3 regions of the Proteus sp. G2626 genome follow, and region 1 is predicted to be linked to each of the others. Evidence: predicted binding sites of a transcription regulator. Region 1 holds the regulator's gene; each other region holds the start of a gene.
What was found. The regulator Fur, encoded in region 1, represses iron uptake genes when iron is present. The targets are predictions, from matches to a motif close to ATAATAATGAGAACNACTATCAA.
Positions count from the first base shown of each region.

Region 1 (3,294 bases):
CCGCAGAAATTATGCGCCCTTTTATTAAGGAAGAAGGGGTTATTCAATTTTTACTTAAATCCTTCAAAAACGGTGAATGGTTATTTAATTTACCTGCAATCAAAAAAGCCTATTCAGATATTATTGGTTGGCAAAACGTTCCTGCTTGGCATTATCCTGTGTTATTTATTCGTGGTGGCTTATCACCTTACATCTTAGATGAATATCGTCATGATATTGCACATCAATTTCCGCTTGCTAGCGCTTTTGTCGTAGCCAATACTGGGCACTGGGTACATTCAGAAAAACCTGACACGGTTATTAACGCTATTCGTCGTTTTTTATCCAAAGTTTAATTAATTACCTAAAATGACCTCATTAAGAAAGTAATAACTTACCTGAATGTATAATTATTGTACTTAATCACACCATGTGTCGATAAAAAGACCAAATGACAATAGGTTAAACTCAGGAAGCAGTGGCAGGACGCCACTATGTGGGGTATTATTGGGCGTTTCGCAATTTAGTCATTGGTATACGCCCTTTCACAGCAAAATTTATGGCAAAAGAACAAACTGATCGCACCACACTGGATTTGTTCGCAGATGAACGCAGACCTGGGCGACCTAAAACAAACCCGCTTTCTCGGGATGAACAGCTTAGAATTAATAAACGCAATCAATTAAGACGAGACAGAGTCAATGGTTTACGTCGAGTTGAGTTGAAATTAAATGAAGACGCTGTGAATGCACTTAATGAGTTGGCGACAGCAAGAAATGTCAGTCGTAGCGAACTTATTGAAGAAATATTACTAGAGCAATTAGCACAAAATTACGCCTTAAAAATGCATCAAAATGAGAATAGCTAGCAACTAAACCACACAAATTCGACAGAATTACCCTGCTATTTTCGTCAAAATACATTTTTTAGTTTTCTATCATGAAAACATGAAGCTTATTTTTCACTAGTAATTGTTCAAACACAGACAAATATAATCTAAATATTTCGAGGTATAGCTAGGCAAGCGTTAAATGAATCACTAGTAGTATACAAAGTATGTGATTAGTGAGAATAAATGTAGCCAATAATGCAACATCTTGATGTATAACGAATATAGAATAAAAGAGGTTATCTCACTTTATGGCAATCATAGGTATATTCTTCGGCAGTGATACCGGCAACACGGAAAATATTGCCAAAATGCTTCAAGAACGATTGGGCGCGGATAATGCCGAAGTTCATGATATTGCAAAATCTAGTCAGGAAGATATCGAAGCATTTGATATTCTGTTACTTGGTATTCCTACTTGGTATTATGGTGAAGCACAATGCGATTGGGATGACTTTTTCCCGACATTAGAAGATATTAATTTTGAGGGTAAGTTAGTTGCATTGTTCGGTTGTGGTGACCAAGAAGACTATGCTGAATACTTCTGTGATGCAATGGGTACAATCCGCGATATTATCGAGCCTCGTGGTGCAGTCATTGTGGGTCACTGGCCAACTGAAGGTTATCATTTTGAAGCCTCTAAGGGGCTTGCAGATGATAATCACTTTATCGGCCTTGCAATTGATGAAGATCGCCAACCAGAACTAACCGAAGAGCGTGTTGACGCTTGGGTTGCTCAAATTAAAGAAGAAATGAGCCTAGACGAAATTCTGGGATAAAATAAATACTCAATATTGAGAATGATAATTATTCAATGGTGTGCTAAGATAGTGTGATAGGTAGGGGTGTTTATTTTTAAATATCATGCCTATAATCAATAAGGTTATTTATTCACCCGAGCGTTAATGAATAAACCCTATTAGTGAGCACAAAAATTAAATTCACCATTAGCAACAGGATTAAATCCGCATGACCGACAATAATAAAGCGTTAAAAAATGCTGGGTTAAAAGTTACACTTCCTCGCTTAAAGATCTTGGAAGTGCTCCAGGATCCTGAGTGCCATCATGTCAGTGCTGAAGATCTCTATAAAAAACTCATCGATATCGGTGAAGAGATTGGTCTGGCAACCGTGTATCGCGTCTTAAACCAATTTGACGATGCTGGTATTGTTACCCGACATAATTTTGAAGGGGGTAAATCAGTATTTGAATTAACTCAACAACACCATCACGATCATTTAATTTGTCTTGATTGTGGTAAAGTTATCGAGTTTACAGATGATGCGATTGAAGTGCGCCAAAGAAACATCGCTGAACGTCATGGTATCAAACTTTCCAATCATAGCCTTTATTTATATGGCCACTGTGCTGAAGGCAATTGTAAAGAAGATAGCCACGCACATGATGAGAAATAATTCATTCTGGATAATCTCTCAGTAGAAAAAAGGAACTGTTCACAGTTCCTTTTTTATTGCCCTAAATTTGAAGATAAAATAACTCTATTTAGCCACACTGATACTCTGTTTAATATGTTTTAAATGAACCACAATAGTAAATGTAACAATGACCAATAATGACCAAGAGCCCCATTTGCCTGCATGTACAGCAGACCAAGCACCAATTTGGTTGGGATATTGCCAAACACCAAAAAATGTACCGAAATTCTCAGCAAGCCAAATAAAAAAACCAATCAGAACAAAAGCCAATAATAGTGGCATTTTTCGCTCTGTGTCATAAGGCGTAAAATAAACGACACTACGCGCATAAAGACCTAAAATAAAGGCGGTTAAATACCAACGATAGTCACCAATAAAGTGATGAGAAAAGAAATTAATATAGATAGCAAGTGCGACCAACGTTGCCATCCAATAAGGTGGATAATGTTCAATTCGTACTTTTAAAAAGCGCCATGCTTGAATTAAATAACTCCCCACAGCTGAATACATAAACCCTGTAAATAAAGGCACTTCCCACAACTTTGTGTAAGCAAAATCAGGGTATTTCCACGATCCTATCGCAGCCGAAGTTTTAAATAACTCCATAACAAAACCCACAATATGGAAAAAACAGATCGCTTTTAATTCATCCCATGTTTCGAGTTTTCCCCATACCATCCACAGTTGGAAAGCAATAGCAAGAATAAGTAAAACATCATAACGAGGTATACCTAATATTCCTTTACTGGGTGTCGTAAATAAAATAAAAAAGAAAAAACCGGCAAATAAGCAAGAACGCGCTTCTTTTACACCAAAAAAAAGAAACTCAACAATAAATCGTTTTATACCTTTAAAAGGCCTTAATGGAGGTTCTAATAAAAAATCATCCAATCGTTTTAACATGCTTCTTCCTGAAAACGTGCATTATTAAATAACATTAAATGCAGAATAATAAATAAGGAGTGATAAAATGAATGAGAAGAAATTTG
Region 1 is NZ_JAABNH010000029.1:74,589-77,882, reverse strand. It holds gene ybfF (esterase) at 1-335, shown strand, start outside; gene ybfE (LexA regulated protein) at 539-847, shown strand; gene fldA (flavodoxin FldA) at 1,120-1,647, shown strand; gene fur (ferric iron uptake transcriptional regulator) at 1,838-2,284, shown strand; gene GWJ05_RS16640 (DUF817 domain-containing protein) at 2,369-3,208, opposite strand.

Region 2 (3,294 bases), on a different contig from region 1:
ATAAAGAGAAATTACGAATATAACGTTGGTGTATAAATAATACAGCTAAAGCAAAAGTTGCTAATACCAATTGCCATTGCCAAATCTGACCAAATGAAGTACCTAATACCGCTTTCCATATTTCCAGTGACCAAGCATCCTCCCATCCGTCCCCCATAATACCAGATTGTAAAGCCATCCATAAATAAGTCGTAATAAAGACCGTAATAGTGCTGATGGCTAATGCTGGGCGCAAACGAACTTGAATGAGAGGAATAAACTTATCTTTTGCCAGAATGGCAGCCGAGAAGCTCAGTCCAAACATAAACATGACTGCCACAAAATGAAAGAAACGGCATAAAATATAAACGTCTTCAGGTGTCATTATTTTACACTAAATTGATAAGAACCTTTTGTCTTGTGCCCATCAACAGAAACCACATTCCAATCAACTAAATAATTACCTTCAGCTAAATCACTTTCTAACGGTAGTAATAATTTAGTATTGTTTACAGGATCTAAGCTCAATTTCCCTACAGTAATCTCTTTGCCGTCGGTATTCGTCACTTTGATTTTACTAAATGCAAGTTCAATACCTTCAGAAAAATCTAATGTGATAACTTTAGGTGCTTGAGACTGCTCAATAGCCGCACCTTCAGCTGGTAACTGAGATTTTAGTTGCGCGTGTGCTAATGCTTGTTGATACGACATACCTAGGAATAAAACCGCAATAGCAGATAATTTACCCCAAGATGTCTTAAGTGTATTTAATGACATAATAACCTCTTAAATTACAGGTGATTTTTTTATTTATGAAAATATTTTATAGCAAATTCACGTCAAGATCTCCGCTTCTTCCTATTAGAAATAAAAGGTTGTGAACTAGCACTCAAAATATATGTTATTTAGCGCAGATTCTGTTTCAAATATCACTCATTTTTACACTTCAAAAAAATATAATACCCACATTGACAGTCTAAACAGTTCAATACATAACCAAATTAAGTTAAATGTAAAATAAACATCCTGTTTAAATAACATCCAAAAGATATATCCAGGATAAAAAACATACAATTAATAGAGAAAGAAATAAGGCTGTGAACTAATGCTGAGTAATAAAAAACGCCCTACTGTTTATTTCCAGCAGAGCGTTATCATTATATTTATGTATTTTATTAACTTAAGCCTATCTTAACGTAGTGCTTTGCTAATTATTAAACATGTGCAGATGTTGATAATGTGTTCAGATCTTTATCTAATAAGAATAAAGCCTTACCGCTATCACCAACCATCGCCAATTTATCCAAAATTGATTTAAATAATTTCTCTTCTTCATGTTGCTCAGCAACATACCATTGTAAAAAATTAAACGTTGAATAATCCTGAGTGGTCATTGCAACATGAGCTAATTTATTAATTTCAGCTGTAATCTGTTTTTCATGCTCGTAAGTTTTCTCAAACAACTCAGCGAGTGATGAGAATTCTGAAGGTGGTGCTTCAATCGCACCGAGTAAAGGCATCGCCCCTGTATCACTCAAATAATCAAATAGGCGATGCATATGTTCCATTTCTTCACGAGAATGGGCTTTTAAAAATTTAGCTGCACCATCAAATCCTTTATCGTCGCACCAAGCACTCATTTGCAAATAAAGATTTGCTGAATAAAACTCTAAATTTAGCTGTTCATTCAATTTATTGATCATATCTTGATGTAACATATTTTACGTTCCTTACGATGAAAATTAACATTACAGATATTATGCACACTTAAAAATAAAAATATAGTTATTTAAATAGAGTTTTTTTATTTTTTTCAATCAATTAGTTCGTAATAAAAATAAAAACCAATCTCATTTGTAATATAATTTTATTATTTTATTAAAAGCTAAATGCTACTTGTTATCATTAAGATAAAACCATCAGACAAATTCCCAAAAACCCCATAACATATTGCAATAAATAGATATTATCTTTACTCCCAATAACTAATATGTACTTTTTATATTATGGATATTTTTAAATTTTATAAAGTAAAAACTTAAACAGTTATATTAAATATTATTTTTTAAGAGTTTAGTTTATTTATATAATAGCATTTCAATTTGCATGCACGCTCATTTTGGTTAGATAGCAAAACATTTTCTTACCTAGTAACCAACCTACTTTTTAATAACTATTTCTATTTGACTCTATTACACAATTATTCACTTAAATTGCTACATTTTTCCATGTAAAAAAATACATAACTCTCAAAAAATAAAAATATTTCTAATTTTTGTACAGTTTTTGCTTTTGACTGATAAGATTAGTAGGTAACTCACATGTGTATGTACAAGTAATTAGTATTAAAGCCCTAATCATAATAAAGGTTAATTAGGAGCCACTATGACAAAAACAGTGTTAGTACCCGTTGATTTTACAGAGCTTGGTTTATTGGACAAGGTTGTTTCTCATCTAAAAGCATTGTCTGTCGCCGATAAACTCAATATTCATTTTTTATCCGTGATCCCAAGTTATGAGTCTTTTGTTGGATTCGCATTTGCAGGGCAAGACCGACTCGCAAGTGATAAACAACGTATTGAAATTGCATTATCTACATTAAAAGAAAATTTATCGCATATCGACATTCCTAACAGTACCTCTCAGTTTTATATTTCCATTGGGAATCCTCGCGATAAAATTTTAGAGACGGCGAAAAAAATTCAAGCAGAACTCATTGTTATTGGTTCTCGTAACCCTGGCATGAAAACGTATCTTCTCGGCTCTACGGCATCTTCTGTCGTTAGCTACGCTGAATCATCAGTGCTAGTTGTGCGTTAGTTGCTTACTTTATTCCTTCATAAGAAATCTGGTACAAGCCATCAACCAGATTTCTTATTCTTTCTTCCGTCAAGCAAACTCAAGTTAATATTTTATTTTATCATTTATATTTTCAAGACCGGTTATTAACAATATATTCTTAAACAATAAGATTATTATTAAAAAATAAAAAACATCTTGCATTAATGGTTATTATATAAATGTCTATAATTTCTTAAAAATTTTATATTGTTCATCTTGTGAATTTATGTAAAGATACATTTTTTCTATAAGACTAAATGTAATCAATACAGGTAAAAGGAATTAACATGAATAAAGAGTATTCTGAAAAATGGCAAGAACGTTTTTCATTTTTTGATAAATATGGTTCACCTAAAACACCTGAATTTAAAGTCGCTTATAAAGAACTTTCCTTTGGTAAACGTATTCTTATTGGAATGAATATCTGGGCCTTTTTCTTTGGTTTTATTTATTTTCTTATTTTAGGTTTATGGC
Region 2 is NZ_JAABNH010000027.1:16,872-20,165, reverse strand. It holds gene copD (copper homeostasis membrane protein CopD) at 1-364, opposite strand, end outside; gene copC (copper homeostasis periplasmic binding protein CopC) at 364-756, opposite strand; gene ftnA (non-heme ferritin) at 1,194-1,697, opposite strand; gene GWJ05_RS12595 (universal stress protein) at 2,365-2,799, shown strand; gene GWJ05_RS12590 (DUF2628 domain-containing protein) at 3,108-3,294, shown strand, end outside.
Region 2: a site for Fur is predicted at 1,811-1,833, ahead of ftnA (non-heme ferritin). Genes of this name have one in related genera too.

Region 3 (3,294 bases), on a different contig from region 1:
ATGTCCTATTACCGTTATTGCGCCCTGCTATTCTGTCTGCGCTGATTTATAGTTTTGTGCGTGCAATTACTACTGTCAGTGCCATTGTCTTCCTTGTTACACCTGATACACGTGTTGCAACTGCTTATATTTTAAACCGTGTTGAAGACGGTGAATACGGCGTCGCAATTGCCTACGGCTCGATTTTAATCGTCGTGATGTTGGCAATTATTTTCTTATTTGACTATTTGATTGGCGAAGCCCGTGTTTCACGCTCTAAAGCCAAAAATGCACAGTAATACGGAGTATAAATCATGACACAACAACATTTCGTTGAACTGAAAAATGTCGTTAAGCGTTTTGGCTCTAATACGGTTATTGAAGAGCTCAGTTTGTCTATTCCACAAGGTAAAATGGTTTCATTATTAGGGCCTTCTGGTTGCGGTAAAACAACCGTTTTACGTTTAGTCGCAGGACTAGAAAAACCCACAGAAGGTAAAATCTTTATCGACGGTGAAGATGTGACTGATCGCTCAATTCAACAACGTGATATCTGTATGGTGTTTCAGTCTTATGCGCTTTTTCCTCATATGTCATTAGGGGAAAATATTGGCTATGGGTTAAAAATGCTCGGGCGCCCGAAAGCAGAAATCAAGCAACGAGTAACAGAAGCTTTAGAGCTGGTGGATTTAGCAGGATTTGAAGACCGTTTTGTTGACCAAATATCGGGTGGGCAACAGCAACGTGTTGCATTAGCTCGCGCCTTAATTTTAAAACCTAAAGTACTGCTTTTTGATGAACCACTCAGTAACCTTGATGCAAATTTACGTCGTAGCATGAGAGAGAAAATTCGTGAATTACAACAACAGTTTAATATCACTTCTCTTTACGTGACCCATGACCAAAGTGAAGCATTTGCGGTTTCTGACATGGTATTGGTGATGAATAAAGGCAAGATAATGCAATTAGGATCTCCACAAACCCTTTATCGCCAACCTGCGTCTGAATTTATGGCCAGTTTTATGGGAGATGCAAACTTATTCCCAGCCACATTAGGCGCTGATTATGTTGATATCTTCCAATATCGCCTACCAAAGCCAGACACGTTTAATACGACTAAAACAGAAGTCAGAGTCGGTGTTAGGCCTGAAGCGATCACCTTATCTCAACAAGGCGAAGCCTGTCAGCAATGCAAAATCGTGCATGTAGCTTATATGGGTCCTCAATATGAGGTAACCGTCGAATGGCAAAATCAAACTTTGCTATTACAAGTCAATGCCACACAGCTTCAACCTAACGTAGGCGACAGTTATTATCTCCAAATCCATCCTTATGGTATGTTTATTTTAGAATAAGCACCTTTACCCTATTTTATCATTTCTCTTCAGGGCGCCATTATGGCGCCTTTTTATTCCTTCTTTTTTACATTCTCTTTTTTGTTTTTTTATTCTTAAATTACAAATAATTATAAATTTTTTATCGTTTTTAAAAAATCATTACTTGCTAATGATAATTATATTTACTTACAATATTTACAAAATGTTACGTTATAACATAATAAAACAAGGAGGATAAATGGTATGAAAAAATCTATTTTTAGTTATACAACACTTTTTATTTCAATAAGTTATTCTTTGTTTGTAAATGCAGACTCTGCAATAAAGGAAAAAGAAAATCAGACTTTTGATGTATTAAAGGTCTATTCGACCCCTTTGCATACACCACAAGAAAAAATGGCAATACCCGTTGTGGTTCTGACACAAGAGGATCTACGTGCTAATCGTAGTGCATCTATTGCTGAAACGTTGACATCCTTGCCAGGTTTTCATGCCAGTTTTTTTGGTGGCGGTTCGGTACATCCCGTTATTCGAGGGCTGTCAGGGAATAGAGTCAAGGTATTACACAGTGGCAGTGATCTTATGGACGTTTCCTCTATTGGTGCAGATCACGCAATCACAAGCGAACCCTTTTTAAGCCAGCGAATTGAAGTACTAAAAGGACCTGCAACATTACTTTATGGTGGAGGAACAATAGGCGGTGCAATTAATGTGATTGATAGCAAAATTCCTATGTCAGTGCCTGAAAAAGGCTACGAGGGAGAATTACAGTATCAGTACGATTCTGTTTCTAAAGGAAATACAGGATCAGCCGGATTAACATTAGGACAAGATAATCTAGCGTTGCGTATTGAAGGCACTAAACGTTATCAAAGCGATTACAAACAACCAGCCTCCTTGCATCAAGGAGAACCTAGCCGTTTAGCTGGCTCTTATCAAGATAATCAATCGGCCAATATCGGCGCATCTTGGATCTTCGATGACGGTTATATTGGTATTGGTTATGGCGAACAACATCGTCGATATGGATTGCCTGGTCATACTCATTTTCACGATGAGGATCACCACCACGCATCTATAACCCCTCCTTTAGTCGGCCATCATCATCATGATCACAATCATGGATACCCTGATGAACAACATGAACATGGTATTCCTTATATTATTATGGAGAGTAAGCGATGGGATCTACGTGGTGAAAAAAACAATCCATTTGTTGGTATTGAATCTCTACGTTTCAGTGCAGCCAGAACCGATTATCATCATGATGAAAAAGAAGGTCATGAAGTCAGTACCCAATTTAAAAACAAAGGAGATGAATTAAGGTTTTCTTTCACTCATCAACCTATTTTAGGTTGGCATGGTGTTATTGGCGGGCAATTTAATCAACGTGATTTTAGTGCTGACGGTGAAGAGGCTTATGTCCCCGCAACAAAAACAAAAAGTCACTCACTCTTTTTATTAGAAGAATATCAATTAGGTGATTTTCGCTATGAATTAGGATTTCGCCAAGAGTGGCAATCACTGTTAAATAGAGAAACTCAAAAAGCCAATAAACAAAGTGCATCTTCCATTTCTACTGGATTAGCCTGGAATTTTACACAAGACTATTTTTTAAATTTATCACTATCACACACAAAAAGATTACCGGTCGCAGAAGAGCTCTATGCGAATGGTGTTCATGCCGCAAGTAGAACCATTGAAAAAGGCGATCCTAATTTAACTGCAGAAACCGCAAATAATATTGATATTGGAGTAACTAAAGTAACAGGCGATATTCAATTTAATATGAGTGCCTATTACAATCGTATCAATAATTATATTTACGGTAAGTTTACTGGTGCTGAATTAAATAATGGTTATCGTTCATTACAATATGTTCAACATGATGCACAATTTAAAGGTGTAGAAGGAAATATTGATTATTACTATAACCAAGATAGCTTAATTGGTATTTCTGGTGATTATATCAGAGCAA
Region 3 is NZ_JAABNH010000009.1:96,503-99,796, forward strand. It holds gene GWJ05_RS04890 (ABC transporter permease) at 1-278, shown strand, start outside; gene fbpC (ferric ABC transporter ATP-binding protein) at 294-1,334, shown strand; gene GWJ05_RS04900 (TonB-dependent receptor domain-containing protein) at 1,560-3,294, shown strand, end outside.
Region 3: a site for Fur is predicted at 1,486-1,508, ahead of GWJ05_RS04900 (TonB-dependent receptor domain-containing protein). Genes of this name have one in related genera too.